Regions from separate parts of the Pseudomonas sp. NY15463 genome, predicted to be linked through region 2. Evidence: predicted binding sites of a transcription regulator. Region 2 holds the regulator's gene; each other region holds the start of a gene.
What was found. Region 2 encodes sigma-54, which starts transcription at its own class of promoters, with help from an activator protein. Its sites were predicted from a motif close to ANTGGCATNNANNTTGCTNT; they were not measured.

Region 1 (4,000 bases), on a different contig from region 2:
GGCGGGCAGCAGGGTGTTCATCTGCACCGACTGACCATCCACCGTGGTGGTGGCAGTGAAGGTGTAGGTGCCCGGATCGACCTTCTCGCCACTGCTGTTGGTGCCGTCCCAGATGAAATCGGCGTAACCGGCTTTCTGCTCGCCCAACTCGATGGTCTTGACGGTCTTGCCGTCCTTGTCGGTGATGGTGATCTTCGCTTCGCTGATCGCCTGCGGCACAACGAACTGGGCATTGAAGCTCTCGGCGGTGTCGACGACCGCCTTGTCGTTCTGCACGATCACCGAGCGACCAACCAGCGAGGAGGCTTGCAGGGCCTGCGACGAGGCCATGGCGCTGGTAATGGCGGAAACCGATTCATTCAGCGAGGTGATGCCTTCCAAGCTGCTGAACTGTGCCAGCTGGGCAACAAACTCACCGTTGTCCTGCGGGTCCAGCGGGTTCTGGTGCTGCATCTGAGTCACCAGCAGCTGCAGGAACGCGTCCTTGCCGAGGGTGTCGTTACCGGTGGTCTTGGTGGTCGTTCCGCTGAGCGCGCTCTTGCTGGTGCCGGAGCTGACGCCGGATGCCGCGAGCACGTCGTTGAGATTCACACCCGTGGTGCTGGTATCGATAGCCATGGTCTGGGTTCCTTATTACTGACCCAGGGTCAGCACTTTCTGCATCATGGTCTTGGCGGTGTTCATCAGCTCGGCATTGGTCTGGAACGAACGGCTGGCGGAGATCATGTCGGCCATCTCCTCGACCACGTTGACATTCGGGTAATAGACATAGCCGTCCTTGTTCGCCGCCGGGTGGTTAGGCTCGTAGCGAGCCTCCAGGTTGCTCTGGTCCTCGACGATGCCGCTCACCTGAACACCCTGCCCAGCCTCACCCTGATCCTCGAACAGCGACTGGCCCGTGCCGTTTTGCGCGTTCTGGAAGGTGGTGGCGAATACCGGGTGGCGGGCACGGTAGGTCTGATCGATGCTCGACGAGACGGTCTCGGCGTTGGCGATGTTGGAGGCGACGGTGTTGAGGCGGGTGTTCTGCGCGCTCATGCCGCTACCGGCGATATTGAAAACACTGGAAAGGGACATGAATTACTCTCCGCGCAGGGCCGACACCAGCCCTTTGAATTTACTGTTGAGCAAGGTGAAGCTGGCCTGGAAATTGATGGCGTTCTCGGCGTAGTTCGATTGCTCGATCTGCGCGTCCACAGTGTTCTGGTCAATCGATGGCTGAGTCGGGGTACGGTACTTGAGGCTGTCGTCAGCCATGGCCAGGCCTTCGGCCTCGATGTGCCGGCTGTCGGTGCGCTCAAGGGTGATACGACCCTTCTGCTGCTTGTCCGCCTCGGCGGCGAGCACCGACGAGAAGTCCATGTCACGTGCCTTGTAGTTGGGCGTGTCGGCGTTGGCGATGTTGTTGGCCAGCACTTCGGCGCGCTGAGCGCGGAAGCTCAGTGCCTTTTCGTGGATGCCGAGCGCTTTGTCGAAGCTGATGCTCATGTCGGGGAAACCTTCGAAGGTTGACCGGAATTTCGTTGGCAAAGCTTTAGCAAGCCCTGTGCCAGTTTTGCCAAAGACCGAATTCACGGGGCTGCACGCCCCTAAGGCGATCGATGGATGCCAGAAAAGCGGCAAAGCGGTTCCGCCCAATGGCAGACAAGCGGCAATTGCCGGGTGGCAAAAGCGGCAAAACGGAAAATTGACGCCAGGACTTGCCTCTTGCTGCGACACCGCCCAAGAACGAAAAAGGCCGGCGTCTTGCGACACCGGCCTTCGTTCAACGCCTTACTTGGCCTGGTAGATGATCCCCGGGCTGCACTGGACCATCTGGTAGTGCTCAGGCAATCCGTTGAGCGCCTCGGAAGCACCAAGGAACAGGTAGCCACCGGGCTTGAGGGTGGCATGGATGCGCATGAGGATGTCTTTCTTGACCTGGGCCGAGAAATAGATCAGTACGTTGCGGCAGAACACGATATCGAACTTGCCCAACGGCGCATAACTGTCGAGCAAGTTGTAGGAGCGGAACTCGACACGACTGCGAATCGGCGCCTTGACCGCCCAGCGCCCCGGCCCCTTGGTGTCGAAATAACGCTGCAGGCGCTCCTGCGAAAGCCCCCGGGCGATAGCCAGGCTGTCGTACTCGCCGGTCTTGCAGTTGGTCAACATGGAGCCTGACAGGTCTGTGGCGACGATCTGCGCACCCATTTTCAACTGACCGATATTACTGCGCTCGAACTCGTCGATGGCCATTGAGATGGAGTACGGTTCCTGGCCAGAGGAACAGGCAGCCGACCAGATACGCAGGCGCTGCCCTGGGTTTTGCTTGATGAACTCAGGGATGACCTTGCTCTTGAGCACCTCGAACGGATAGGTGTCGCGAAACCACAACGTCTCGTTGGTGGTCATGGCATCGACCACCTGCTCGCGCAGACCGCTACGCGGCTGGGCCTGGATGCGCTGGACCAGCTCGCCCAACGATTTGATACCCTGCTGCTCCATCAACTTGTTGAGACGGCTGGACACCAGGTACTGCTTATTCTCGCCCAGCAGGATGCCACAGGCTTTCTCCAGGAAGACCCGGAACTGTTCGAAATCCAAATTACCCGTAGACAAAGCTGCCGCCTCTTTTCAAATCACTAAAGCCGGGGCGTACCCCGGCTAATTCAATGCATTGCCTTGATCCGATCGACCACGCGCTGGGCGAGATCATCCGGCCTGAACTTGGCCAGGAAGTCATCGGCACCGACCTTCTTCACCATTGCCTGGTTGAATACCCCGGAAAGCGAAGTATGCAGGCAGATGTGCAACTTTTGCATGCGTGGATCGCTGCGGATTTCTGAGGTGAGGGTATAGCCGTCCATTTCCGGCATTTCAATGTCGGAAATCATCATCAGGAACTCGTCCTCCGGCCGCTTGCCCTCATCGACCAGCTTGCGCAGGTAGTCCAACGCCTGCTTACCGTCATTGAGCGCCACCACCTCGACACCGACGGTTTGCAGGCAACGGCTGACCTGCTTGCGCGCCACCGACGAGTCGTCGACGGTCAGCACCCGCAGCATCACGGCCTTGTCAGCCACCTCAGCATCCACTACACCTGCCGACACCGACTGTGACGACGGTGAAACCTCCGCAAGCACTTTTTCCACGTCGATGATCTCAACCATGCGGTTGTCGACCCGCGTCACCGCCGTCAGGTAGTGATCGCGCCCGGTGCCCTTGGGTGGCGGGTGGATCTCTTCCCAGTTCATGTTGACGATGCGCTCTACCGAATGCACCAGGAAACCTTGGGTCTTGGTGTTGTATTCGGTGATGATCACGAAGCTGCTGCGGGTGTCTTCCTGCAACCCCGGCAGCCCCGTGGCCATGGACAGATCCAGGATCGGGATGGTCGCCCCACGAATGTTGGCCACCCCGCGCACCACCGGATGAGCCTTGGGCAGCAGCGTCAGTGCCGGGCACTGCAGCACCTCCCGGACCTTGAACACATTGATGCCGTAGAGCTGCTCGCCATTGAGGCGAAATAACAGCAACTCCAGGCGATTCTGCCCCACCAGCTGCGTGCGCTGGTTGACCGAATCCATCACTCCAGCCATGCCGGACTCCTTGAACGATTGCCTGCGTACCAAATCGGCACGGGCTTTGCTTTTTTGAGCACCATGTACACGAAAACGACATTTTCCCGACGACTGACGCGCCTGCTGACTAGCTCGCTCGCCGCCTTGTGCCTCATGGCACCCAGCGCTCGTACACTGGCGGAGGCGTTCACCTTGCCTGAACAGCTTATCGGTGTCACTCAAGGGTTTCTTGAATTCACGGTGGAAGATTATCTGGCTAGCACCCAAACCCAGGGGCGCTATGAGATCCAGGTCAACAACCTCGACCCGCGCTTGCGCATGCCACTGTGCAGCCAGCAACTTGACGCCTCACTGGAAAGCCCCGCGCCACTGGGACGCGTAACGGTGAAGGTCCGCTGTGACGGCAGCTCGCCCTGGACGGTTTACGTTCCGGCGCA
Region 2 (4,000 bases):
GCCATCGACTACTACGCGATCAACGCCCATAGCGTGCAGTTCACCCCCGAAGGCCAACTGCAGTACGAGATGACCGCCGACAAGGTCGAGCACATGAAGGCCAGCGAAGTCACCGTGGTGACCACGCCCGACCTGCACCTGTACCGTGGCACCCAGTTCCCCTGGCACGTGCAGAGCAAGACCGCCGAGGTCAACCCGGACGGCACCGAGGTCGAGCTGATCGATGCGGTGCGCGTGGCGCGTACCGATGAGAAAAAACGCGAAACCATCATCACCACTACCCGCATGACCGTGTTCCCGCAGAAGGAATATGCGCAGACCGAGCAAGCCGTTAGAATCGACGGCGCCGGTGGCACGACCACGGGCAAAGGAATGAAAGCGTATTTGAAAGAAGGCAGGATGGACCTGCTCTCTAACGTAAGAGGACAGTATGAGGCTCGTTAAAACCATCCCCCTTCTGCTCAGCCTGGGCGTAGCACTGGGAAGCGCGAGCGCCTTCGCCCTGCCGAACGACCGTGACCAGCCGATTCGCATCCAGGCGGACAACGCCCACCTGGACGACAAGCAAGGCGTGGCCACCTATACCGGCGACGTGATCATCACCCAGGGCTCGATGATGATCAAAGGCAACACCGTGACCATGACCCGCGCCGCCAATGGCGACATCGACGTGGTAACCTCGGTGGGCAACCTGGCCTACTTCGAGCAACAGCAGAGCACTGCCAAGCCCGACAAGATGAAAGGCTGGGCCGTGACCATCCAGTACCAGGCCCAGAAAGACCTGGTAGTGCTGACCGATCGCGCCAAAGTCGAGAACGAAGGCAACACCACCGAAGGCGAGAAGATCGTCTACAACACCAAGACCCAGGTGGCGACCGCTGGTCGCGGTGGCAACGTGACCGCACCACGTCAGCGCATCGACATGGTGATCCAACCGAAGAAAAAGGCCGAGTAAATGGCAACCCTCAAAGCCCAGCACCTGGCCAAGAGCTACAAGGGCCGACAAGTCGTGCGCGACGTCAGCCTGTCCATCGACAGTGGCCAGATCGTCGGCCTGCTCGGCCCCAACGGCGCCGGCAAGACCACCTGTTTCTACATGATCGTAGGGCTGGTCCAAGCCGACCAGGGCCGCGTGCTGATCGACAACCACGACGTCAGCCACCAGCCGATGCACGGCCGTGCACAAGCGGGTATCGGCTACCTGCCACAAGAAGCGTCGATCTTCCGCAAGCTGTCGGTGGCCGACAACATCATGGCGATCCTCGAAACCCGCAAGGATCTGGACCGCGAAGGTCGGCGCAAGGAACTCGAAGGCCTGCTGCAGGAGTTCCACATCAGCCACATCCGCGACAACCTCGGCATGAGCCTGTCCGGCGGTGAGCGCCGCCGCGTCGAGATCGCCCGCGCCCTGGCAACGGCGCCAAAGTTCATCCTGCTGGACGAACCGTTCGCCGGCGTCGACCCGATTTCCGTGGGCGACATCAAGCAGATCATCCACCACCTCAAGAACAAGGGCATCGGCGTACTGATCACCGACCACAACGTTCGCGAAACCTTGGACATCTGCGAGACCGCCTATATCGTCAACGACGGCCAGTTGATCGCCGAAGGCGATGCCGAGACCATCCTAGCCAACCAGTTGGTCAAGGAAGTCTACTTGGGGCATGAGTTCCGCCTCTGACCCAGGCCCGCCTGGAGCACTGGCGCAGGCGCCCGATCAGGGCTTAAGTGTTACAGTACTCTAGGCAAACGCTGCATTTTCAGGCATATAACTTGCTTAAAATCGGCGCCCACGCGCCCTACGTAGTAGATGGCGCATGCGCGCCGGCGAACAAGGTATTAAGCCCCTGCCATGAAACCATCGCTCGTCCTAAAAATGGGCCAGCAACTGACGATGACCCCGCAGTTGCAACAGGCCATCCGTCTACTCCAGCTTTCTACCCTGGACCTCCAGCAAGAGATCCAGGAAGCGCTGGAGTCCAATCCGATGCTCGAACGTCAGGAAGACGGCGACGATTTCGACAACAGCGATCCGATGGCGGACAACGTCGAGAACAAACCGGCCTCCGAAGTCCAGGACACCTCCTTCCAGGAAACCGCCAGCAGTACGGAAAACCTTGAAGAAGGCGAGTGGGCCGAACGCATTCCCAACGAACTGCCAGTCGACACGGCCTGGGAAGACATCTACCAGACCAGCGCTAGCAGCCTGCCCAGCAACGACGATGACGAGTGGGACTTCACCACCCGTACCTCGGTCGGCGAAAGCCTGCAAAGCCACCTGCTGTGGCAACTGAACCTGGCCCCGATGTCCGACACTGATCGCCTGATCGCTGTCACCCTGATCGACAGCATCAACAGCCAGGGCTACCTGGAAGACACCCTCGAGGAAATCTGCGAAGGTTTCGACCCGGAGCTGGATATCGAACTGGACGAGGTCGAGGCGGTGCTGCACCGCATCCAGCAATTCGAGCCTGCCGGTATCGGCGCGCGCACCCTGGGCGAATGCCTGCTGCTGCAACTGCGCCAGTTGCCCGCCTCAACGCCCTGGATGGCCGAGGCCCAGCGTCTGGTCACCGATTTCATCGACATGCTCGGCAGCCGCGACTACAGCCAGCTGATGCGCCGCATGAAGCTCAAGGAAGACGAGCTGCGCCAGGTCATCGAACTGGTCCAGACGCTCAATCCACGCCCAGGTTCGCAGATCGAGTCCAGCGAGCCCGAATACGTGGTGCCGGATGTGATCGTGCGCAAGGACAGCGATCGCTGGTTGGTCGAACTCAACCAGGAAGCCATTCCACGCCTGCGGGTCAACCCGCAGTACGCCGGTTTCGTACGACGCGCCGACACCAGCGCTGACAACACGTTCATGCGCAACCAGCTGCAAGAGGCGCGTTGGTTCATCAAGAGCCTGCAGAGCCGCAACGAAACGCTGATGAAGGTGGCCACGCAGATCGTCGAGCACCAACGCGGTTTCCTCGATCACGGCGACGAAGCGATGAAGCCCCTGGTGCTGCATGACATCGCCGAGGCGGTGGGCATGCACGAATCGACCATCTCCCGGGTCACCACCCAGAAGTACATGCACACGCCGCGTGGCATCTACGAACTGAAGTACTTTTTCTCGAGCCACGTGAGCACCGCCGAAGGCGGCGAATGCTCGTCCACGGCGATCCGCGCAATCATCAAGAAACTGGTCGCAGCGGAAAATCAGAAAAAGCCATTGAGTGACAGCAAGATCGCTGGTTTACTGGAGGCACAAGGCATCCAGGTGGCCCGCCGCACCGTCGCCAAGTACCGCGAGTCTTTAGGGATCGCCCCTTCGAGCGAACGCAAGCGGCTGATGTAGCCCCGGGATGTGCCACAGCGTTTCAGTGGCAGGTGTAACACCTGCCTCTTTATGCACGGGCAACAAAGGAGAAGCTGTATGCAAGTCAACATCAGTGGCCAGCATGTAGAAGTCACCCAACCACTGCGCGATTATGTGCTCGAGAAGCTCGCCCGCGTGGAAGGGCATTTCGACAAGATCACCAACGTCACGGTGATCATGAAAGTCGAGAAGCTGCAGCAGAAGGTTGAAGCAACCCTCCAGATTCCCGGTGGCGAAGTAGTCGCCAACGCTGAACACCAAGACATGTATGCCGCGATCGACGCTTTGGCTGACAAGCTCGATCGTCAACTGAAAAAACACAAGGAAAAACAGCAAAGTCTGCTGCAAGGCGCAGCCGCCCGCTGATCCCCCTCATCCATGATCCGACTTGAATCCATTCTGACCCCCGGCCGTTCCCTCGTGAACGTGCCGGGCGGCAGTAAGAAGCGCGCCCTGGAAAAGGTCGCCACCGTGATTGCCGAGCAAGTGCCCGAATTGGAGATGCAGGACGTCTTCGAAAAGCTGGTCGCTCGCGAAAAACTGGGCTCCACCGGCTTCGGTAACGGCATCGCCATTCCCCACTGCCGGCTGGAAGGCTGCACTGCGCCGGTGAGCGCACTGCTGCACCTCGAA
Region 3 (4,000 bases), on a different contig from region 2:
GGCGGTAGGCGGTTTCCATGTCGGCATCGCCGCGAATGGCCGAGGTGTGTTCACGCACCTCGCTCAGCCCCAACTGACGGGCCTCATCGGCAAGCAGGCCTTCAAGGCCTTTGGGGCAGGTGAGATAAAGTTCGAAACGGTCCGACATGTGTCATCCAGAGCCATGGGCTAGGTAGATGGCAGGCCGACGCATCGGCTGCCGCTGTTTGCCTGCGCGGCCTTTCGACAGACCCGCAGGTGGCCTGCGAAGCACTCGCCAGGCCAGGCCACCGGACAGTGGCAACCTGTCGCGCGGTGGCGCGCAGGCTTTGATCATCCGGCAGTACGAAAATTTCCTCGACGCAGCGCCAGGATATGACCCTTCGTCGTATTACTGATTATTACCGCCAGCGACTGACGGCGCTGGCAAAATGACGTCAACTTCGCCAGAAGCCCAATCTTAGCTGGGTTAGCCGCGAACGCGGTTCAGTCGCATTCGTTTACTTATCCCCGTAGCCACGAAAACGTTACGTCCTTATGACAAATCGATCATTCCCACTGTGACGCTCATTCGTTAGAACTGGTCTCAGGCCGTTCCGCAAAGGGGCGGCACTTTCAGCCCGCCACGCCGGCAGCGGGCGCACACCGGCAGAACGATTCTGCCCGGCCTCGGAGAGGCCGACGGGACATTACAGTCAACAAGTGAGGGCAACACCCTATGAGAAGACTTAAGCGTGATCCGTTGGAAAGAGCATATTCACGTGGCTACCAGTATGGGGTCACCGGCAAATCCCGCGAACTTTGCCCCTTCAATCTTCCCTCTGTTCGCCAAGCCTGGATCAACGGCTGGCGTGAAGGTCGCGGCGACAACTGGGACGGCATGACCGGCACTGCTGGCATTCATAGACTCAACGAAAATCACGCCGTTGGCTGAACGAGGACACTGAATTCGAGTCACCATGCGCGCACTATCCGTGCGGCGGGCTGCGGCCCAGGGGGCCCCATACGGGGCCCCTTTTTTATCGCGCCTCACACCGCTTTGCAGACGCCCGCCCTCAACGCGGCATCGCTGCGATCGCATCCACCGCTTCGCGGATCAGTGCCGGGCCCTTATAGATGAAGCCCGAGTAGATCTGCACCAGGCTCGCACCGGCGGCGATCTTCTCAGCCGCATGGCGACCCTCGGTAATACCACCGGCTGCGATGATCGGCAGTTTACCGCCCAGCTCGCCTGCCAGCACTTTTACCGTGTGCGTGCTCTTTTCCAGTACCGGTGCCCCCGACAGGCCACCCGCTTCAGCGCCGAACTCCAGCCCTTCGACCCCTTCACGACCCAGCGTGGTGTTGGTTGCGATCACTGCGTCCATGCCCGACTCAACCAGCGCAGCGGCCACCAGGGCAGTTTCTTCATCGCTCATGTCCGGGGCAATTTTGATGGCCAGCGGGACACGCTTGCCGTTGGCGCTGGCCAACTGCTCGCGGCGCTCGGCCAAGGCATCGAGCAGTTGCTTGAGCGAGTCGCCGAACTGTAGCGAGCGCAGGCCCGGGGTGTTTGGCGAGCTGACGTTGACCGTGATGTAGCTGGCGTCGTTGTAGACCTTCTCCAGGCAGATCAGGTAATCATCCTGGGCGCGCTCGACCGGGGTATCGAAGTTCTTGCCAATGTTGATGCCCAGCACGCCGTTGTAACGGGCTGCACGTACCCGTGCCAGCAGGTGATCGACCCCCAGGTTGTTGAAACCCATGCGGTTGATAATCGCCGTCGCCTCCGGCAAGCGGAACAGGCGCGGCTTGGGGTTACCTGGCTGCGGGCGCGGGGTGATGGTGCCGATTTCGACGAAACCGAAGCCCAGTTGGGCAAAGCCATCGATGGCCGCGCCATTCTTGTCCAGCCCTGCGGCCAGGCCGACAGGGTTGGCGAAGTTCAAGCCCATGACATTGACCGGCAACGCCGTAGGCTGTTTGCACAGCAGGCCGTTGAGGCCCAGACGGCCTCCAGCGCCGATCAGGTCCAGCGACAGGTCGTGGGAGGTTTCCGGGGAGAGCTTGAACAGCAGCTGGCGGGCCAGGGTATACATGGGCGGGCGGACTCGCGGTGTGTGAGGGGGCGATTATAGCCAGCGTGCCGCCAGGGCGACAGGGCCCTGGCACATGGGTTGCTTCGAAGCCGGTATGCAGCCCCATCCGAAACCCCGAGGTTTTCCTTGAATACCCCCCTCCCGACATCACCGCTGGCCTGGGTCAACGGCAGCGACGCGCCGGAAAAACCCAGCCTGGACATCGGTTTCATGGCCTTGAGCGACTGCGCTTCGGTGGTCGTGGCCGCAACCCAGGGCTTTGCCCAACAGCAGGGCCTGACCCTCAACCTGCACCGCCAGGCATCCTGGGCCGGGCTGCGCGACAGGCTGGTCAGCGGCGAACTGGATGCCGCCCACTGCTTGTACGGGTTGGTGTATGCCGTGCAACTGGGGATTGCCGGCGGCCCCGCCCGCGACATGGCGGTGCTCATGGGGCTGAACCAGAACGCCCAGGCCATCAACCTGTCGGCATCCCTGCAACGCAAGGGCGTGACCAATCCCGAGGCGCTAGCCCGATTGGTGCACCAGGGCGGTGCGCGCCTGACCTTCGCCCAGACCTTCCCCACCGGCACCCACGCCATGTGGCTGTATTACTGGCTGGCCAGCCAAGGCATCCACCCGCTGTTCGACGTCGACAGCGTGGTGGTGCCACCGGCGCAGATGGTCGCCCACCTGCAGGCTGGGCGTATCGACGGCTTCTGTGTGGGCGAGCCGTGGGCGGCCAACGCCGTGGCGCAACACCAAGGCTTTACCCTGGCCACCAGCCAGTCGATCTGGCCGGACCATCCAGAAAAAGTCCTGGCGTGCGCGCGTGGCTTCGTCGAACAGTATCCCAACAGCGCGCGAGCCCTGATCAAGGCAATCCTCAGCGCCAGCCGATTCATCGAGGGCAGCCTGGAGAACCGGCGTGGCACGGCCCAGCTGCTCAGCGCCAGCGGCTACCTGGACACCGCCGTGGCGAGCATCGAAGGACGGCTGCTGGGCGACTATCAGGATGGCTTGGGCAATCACTGGCAAGACGCCCATGCCCTGCGCCTGTTCGACCAAGGCCGGGCCAACCTGCCGTACCTGTCCGATGGCATGTGGTTCATGACTCAGTTCCGCCGCTGGGGCATCCTGCGCGAGGACCCGGACTACCTCGGCGTGGCGCAGCAGGTCCAGCAACTGGACCTGTACCGCGAGGCCGCCGACGCACTGGACGTGCCCTGCGCCCAGGCGCCGATGCGCAGCAGTCTGCTGATCGATGGCAGCCGCTGGGACGGCAGCGACCCTTATGGCTACGCACGCAGCTTCAGCCTGCATGCACTGGACGCGGGCGCCCCTGCTCGCGTGGGGCGCTGAGGAGATGGCCGTGCTACGGGTTCTGTTGATCGACGACACCGAAAAGAAAGTCGGCCGCCTCAAAGCCGCGCTGGTCGAAGCCGGCTTCGAAGTGATCGAGGCCACCGGACTGACCATCGACCTGCCGGCCTGCGTCGAAACGGTGCACCCGGACGTGGTGCTGATCGATACCGAGTCACCGGGACGCGATGTGATGGAACAGGTGGTGATGGTCAGCCGCGACCGTCCCCGCCCCATCGTGCTGTTCACCGACGAGCATGATCCAACGGCCATGCGCCAGGCGATCCAGGCCGGCGTCAGCGCGTACATCGTCGAAGGCATCCAGGCCACACGCTTGCAGCCAATCCTCGATGTGGCCATGGCCCGCTTCGAGAGCGACCAGGCGCTCAAGGCCCAACTGCTGGCGCGCGACCAGCAGTTGGCCGAACGCAAGCGCATCGAGCAAGCCAAGGGTTTGCTGATGAAGATGAAGTCGTGCAACGAGGAACAGGCCTACACCTTGATGCGCCGCCAAGCCATGAGCCGTCAGCAGAAGTTGATCCAGGTGGCCGAGCAGATCATCGCCATGTCGGAGATGCTCGGCGGATAGCACATCTGCCGAG
Region 4 (4,000 bases), on a different contig from region 2:
CCAACCGGGTTGGCTGGCATCGGCGAACGAACCGGTACCCGAATAGGTGATGCGCGCGTCGGCCACACGGGTGGACGGTACGGTGTTGTCGGTGGCGATGTCGTCGGCACGGATCATGCCGGCGATGCGCACCAGCTCTTCACCGGTGTTCAGGGTCATCCACTTTTCGCCGCGCACGGCAATGATGCCGTTGGGCAGCACCTCGGCCACGGTGACGGTGATCGAACCGGTCAGGGTATTACCTTGCGAGGCGGTGCTAGCACCCTTGGTGGCCCGGGTGCCGCTGTAGCCAGCGTTCAGCGTAAGGTCGCCGCTGCCCAGCGGGTTGTTGGTGTTGGGCACGGCACCGAACAGCGAGGTCAGGCCGAGGTTCGCGGTGCTGTCCTTGGCAACCTGGGATCCGGCGTTCTTGCTCGCGGAGGTACGCTCGTTGAGGGTGATGGTGATGATGTCACCCACCCGGAACGCCTTGCGATCGGAATACAGGTTCTGCTCGAAGCCGGACTGGTAGATCGAACCGTTGTTGGCCGCCGCCGGCAACGGGGTGCGCGGTAGAACCGGCGCGTAGTACGGGTCGTTGGGCTTGGGCGTCGGCGCGACGCAACCGGCCAACGACACCGCCCCCCCAAGGGCGAAAACGGACAACAGACGCTTCATGACACTTACCTCACGGTGTTACTGGCTCAGGGCTTACAGCTGCTGGGTAACGAACGACAGCATCTGGTCGGCGGTGGAGATGACCTTGGAGTTCATCTCGTAGGCACGCTGGGTGGTGATCATGTTGACCAACTCTTCCACCGTGCTGACGTTGGAGTTTTCCAGGGTCTGTTGCAGGGTGGTGCCGAAGCCGTTCAGGCCTGGCGTGCCAACCTGCGGCGCGCCGCTGGCAGCGGTTTCCAGGAACAGGTTGTCGCCAATGGCTTGCAGACCGGCCGGGTTGATGAAGTCGGCGGTCTGGAGGTTACCGATCACCTGGGGTGCGGCGTTGCCAGCAACGGTGATCGAGACAGTGCCGTCCTGGCCAACCGTGAAGGTCTGGGCGTTGTTGGGCACCACGATCGCAGGCTCCAGCGGGAAGCCATTGACGGTGACCACCTGACCGTCAGCGTTCAGGTGGAAGGTGCCGTCACGGGTATACGAAACGGTGCCATCGGGCTGCAAAACCTGGAAGAAACCACGGCCATTGACCGCGAGGTCCAGCGGGTTTTCGGTGGTTTGCAGGCTACCGACGGAGAAGTTCTTCTGGGTGCCGACGATGCGCACACCGGTACCGACCTGCAGGCCCGACGGCAGCTCGCTGTCCTGGGTGGACTGCGCGCCCGGCTGGCGTTTGATCTGGTACAGCAGGTCCTGGAACTCGGCGCGATCACGCTTGAAGCCGGTGGTCGAGACGTTGGCCAGGTTGTTGGAAATGACGGTCAGGTTGGTGTCCTGGGCGGACAGGCCGGTTTTAGCGACCCAAAGAGCCGGAAGCATCAGTGTTCTCCTCGTGCGCCTGTTTTACGGCACCCGTTCAAGTGTGGTTAGCCGATTTGCAAAACACGCGCCATGGCTTCATCGCCTTCTTTGGCTGCGTTCATCATTTTCACGTGCAGTTCGAACTGACGGGACAGCGCCAGCACCGAGGTCATTTCCTCGACCGCATTGACGTTGCTGCCTTCCAGGAAGCCCGACACCACGCGTACAGTCGGGTCGATGTCGGCAGGCTGCCCGCTCTTGGTATGGATCATGCCGTCCAGACCCTTGGTCATGGCGGTGGTAGCGGGATTGACCAGCTTGATGCGGTCCACCTCAGCCATCACCCGCGGACCTTCGCCCATGGAGCGGATGCTGATGGTGCCGTCAGCCCCCACCTCGACCTTCTGCTCCGGCGGCACCGCGATAGGACCGCCATTGCCGAGTACCGGCATACCGTTGCCGGCACGCAGCACACCCAGGGCGTCAATGTTCAGGCTGCCGGTGCGCACATAGGCTTCGCTGCCGTCGGGCGCCTGCACGGCAATGAACCCCTTGCCGGACACCGCCACATCCAGGTCACGCCCGGTTTCGACCAGCGGGCCTTCACTGAAATCGGTGGCCGGACGCTCGGTCATGGCGTAGGCGCGCGACGGAAAGCTGTCGCCGAACACCGGCATCGAGCGCGCCTGTTCGAGGTCTTTCTGGAAACCATTGGTGGAAATGTTCGCCAGGTTGTTGGCGTGGGCCTTTTGCGCCAGCGCGTTCTGGCTGGCGCCGGTCATGGCCACGTAAAGCATCTTGTCCACAGTCATCCTCCGCTGCACTGGCGATCGTTTGCCGCTCGCCGTTGCTGTACAGGCTACAAAGCAAGTTCCGAACCAACTTTTGAAAAACACGAAAAAGCCCGTGGAATCGGGCTTTTGCAGGACCGATCAGCGGGCGCGCCGTCGGATAACCGGCGCGGAATTGCCGGTGGGTGGCAACACAACATCAAGGCTCGCGACACCCCGCATTGGTGTAGGGCCCGGCGAACTTCTTCCAGCCCTCCCCCGGCGACCATTGCGAACACACCAGGCGCCCGTCGGCCTGGCTTTCCCAGCGCCACCAGGGTGCAGTGCCGGCCTGGGCCTGACACAGGCAGAACGCGACTAGCAACGCCACAAGCAACTTGTTCATGATCCCTCCTGCAAAAACGACGAACCCCTTCGCACGCAAAGGGGTTCGCCGAACACGCTCAGTCAGGCCGTATCAGGTCATCTGGATGATGGTCTGCATGATGGTGCTTTCAGTAGAGATGGTCTTGGCGTTGGCCTGGTAGTTGCTCTGCGCCTTGATCAGCTCGACCAACTCCTGGGTCAGGTTGACGTTCGAGGCTTCCAGCGAGTTGGACTCGACGCTACCCAGAATGCCAGTCTTCGGCGAGTCGATGCCCGGAATACCCGAAGAGAAGGTCTCGGTCCAGCGAGTACCACCGATCTGCTGCAACCCCTGGTCGTTGGCAAAGCTCGCCAGGGCGATCTGACCGATGGCGCGGGACTGCTGGTTACTGAAGCTGGCGAACATCACGCCGGTGGAGTCGATCGACAGGCTCGACAGAATACCGGTGGCGTAGCCGTCCTGGGACTGCGACGAGCGCGCGGTCTCGGTGTTGTAGGAGGTGGTGCTGTTCATCGACAGGCGCATGCCAGCGGTGTTCTCGGCCGAACCGTTGGACACCCAGTTACCCGAGGAATCCTGAGTCGCCGGAATCCAACCCTTGAGGCTGAAGGTATTGTTGGTCACAGCCCACTCGGCAGTGGCCGGCGCGCCGACCGGGATACTGGTGGCGTCGGCGTCCATCGCTTTCACGGTGCCATCTTCATTGAACGAAATGGTGCCGATCAGTGGCGAGGTACTGGAAGGATCCATCGGATTGCGACCGTCGATCAGGGTATACATGGTCCACTCGTTCTGATCGGTCTTGCGATAGAACTGCTCCATGGTGTGTTCGTTACCTTGGGTGTCATACACCTTGGTGGCGAACGACTTGGTGTACGTGGTGTCATCGGACGGGTCGAAGGCGATTTCGCCAGGCCCCGGCGGCGTGGCGGTCGGCAGTGGGATATCGTCGGCTTCGGAGTTCAGGTTGATGCCCTGGTCGATCAGCGAGGTCGCCTTCGGCGCCAGCGCCGAGGTGTCGATCCTCAGATCAGTCAGGATGCCCTTCTTGATGTTGCCATTGGCATCGGCGGCATAGCCTTGTAGGCGCAGGCCGTCCGAGGTAACCACATAGTTGTCCTTGTTGCTCTGGAAAGCACCCGCACGGGTGTACACCATCGAGCCGTTGTCGGACAGGATGAAGTAGCCAGTCCCCTGGATGCCCATGTCCAACACGTTGCCGGTGTTGTTCACATCGCCCTGGGTGAACTGCTGGGAGATCGCCGCCAGGCGCACGCCGTTGCCGACCTGGTTCTTGCCCACGCCCAGGCGGTTGGCGCCAGCGTACACGTCGGCGAATTCGGCGCGCGACGACTTGAAGCCGGTGGTATTGACGTTGGCGATG

Region 1: a site for sigma-54 is predicted at 1,535-1,554, ahead of flgB (flagellar basal body rod protein FlgB). Genes of this name have one in related genera too.
Region 3: a site for sigma-54 is predicted at 2,123-2,142, ahead of ACNFIC_RS14760 (CmpA/NrtA family ABC transporter substrate-binding protein). Genes of this name have one in related genera too.
Region 4: a site for sigma-54 is predicted at 2,322-2,341, ahead of ACNFIC_RS19565 (flagellar basal body rod protein FlgF). Genes of this name have one in related genera too.

The regions. Positions count from the first base shown of each region.
Region 1 covers NZ_JBLUQD010000007.1:370,975-374,974, forward strand. The annotation lists gene flgD (flagellar hook assembly protein FlgD) at 1-618, opposite strand, end outside; gene flgC (flagellar basal body rod protein FlgC) at 634-1,077, opposite strand; gene flgB (flagellar basal body rod protein FlgB) at 1,081-1,488, opposite strand; gene cheR (protein-glutamate O-methyltransferase CheR) at 1,774-2,601, opposite strand; gene ACNFIC_RS19600 (chemotaxis protein CheV) at 2,652-3,581, opposite strand; gene flgA (flagellar basal body P-ring formation chaperone FlgA) at 3,645-4,000, shown strand, end outside.
Region 2 covers NZ_JBLUQD010000002.1:477,917-481,916, forward strand. The annotation lists gene lptC (LPS export ABC transporter periplasmic protein LptC) at 1-444, shown strand, start outside; gene lptA (lipopolysaccharide transport periplasmic protein LptA) at 431-955, shown strand; gene lptB (LPS export ABC transporter ATP-binding protein) at 956-1,681, shown strand; gene ACNFIC_RS06405 (RNA polymerase factor sigma-54) at 1,853-3,346, shown strand; gene hpf (ribosome hibernation-promoting factor, HPF/YfiA family) at 3,425-3,733, shown strand; gene ptsN (PTS IIA-like nitrogen regulatory protein PtsN) at 3,746-4,000, shown strand, end outside.
Region 3 covers NZ_JBLUQD010000005.1:320,105-324,104, reverse strand. The annotation lists gene rlmKL (bifunctional 23S rRNA (guanine(2069)-N(7))-methyltransferase RlmK/23S rRNA (guanine(2445)-N(2))-methyltransferase RlmL) at 1-148, opposite strand, end outside; gene rmf (ribosome modulation factor) at 698-913, shown strand; gene ACNFIC_RS14765 (quinone-dependent dihydroorotate dehydrogenase) at 1,035-2,057, opposite strand; gene ACNFIC_RS14760 (CmpA/NrtA family ABC transporter substrate-binding protein) at 2,184-3,398, shown strand; gene ACNFIC_RS14755 (ANTAR domain-containing response regulator) at 3,409-3,987, shown strand.
Region 4 covers NZ_JBLUQD010000007.1:366,774-370,773, forward strand. The annotation lists gene flgH (flagellar basal body L-ring protein FlgH) at 1-657, opposite strand, end outside; gene flgG (flagellar basal-body rod protein FlgG) at 691-1,476, opposite strand; gene ACNFIC_RS19565 (flagellar basal body rod protein FlgF) at 1,524-2,264, opposite strand; gene ACNFIC_RS19570 (hypothetical protein) at 2,449-2,634, opposite strand; gene flgE (flagellar hook protein FlgE) at 2,707-4,000, opposite strand, start outside.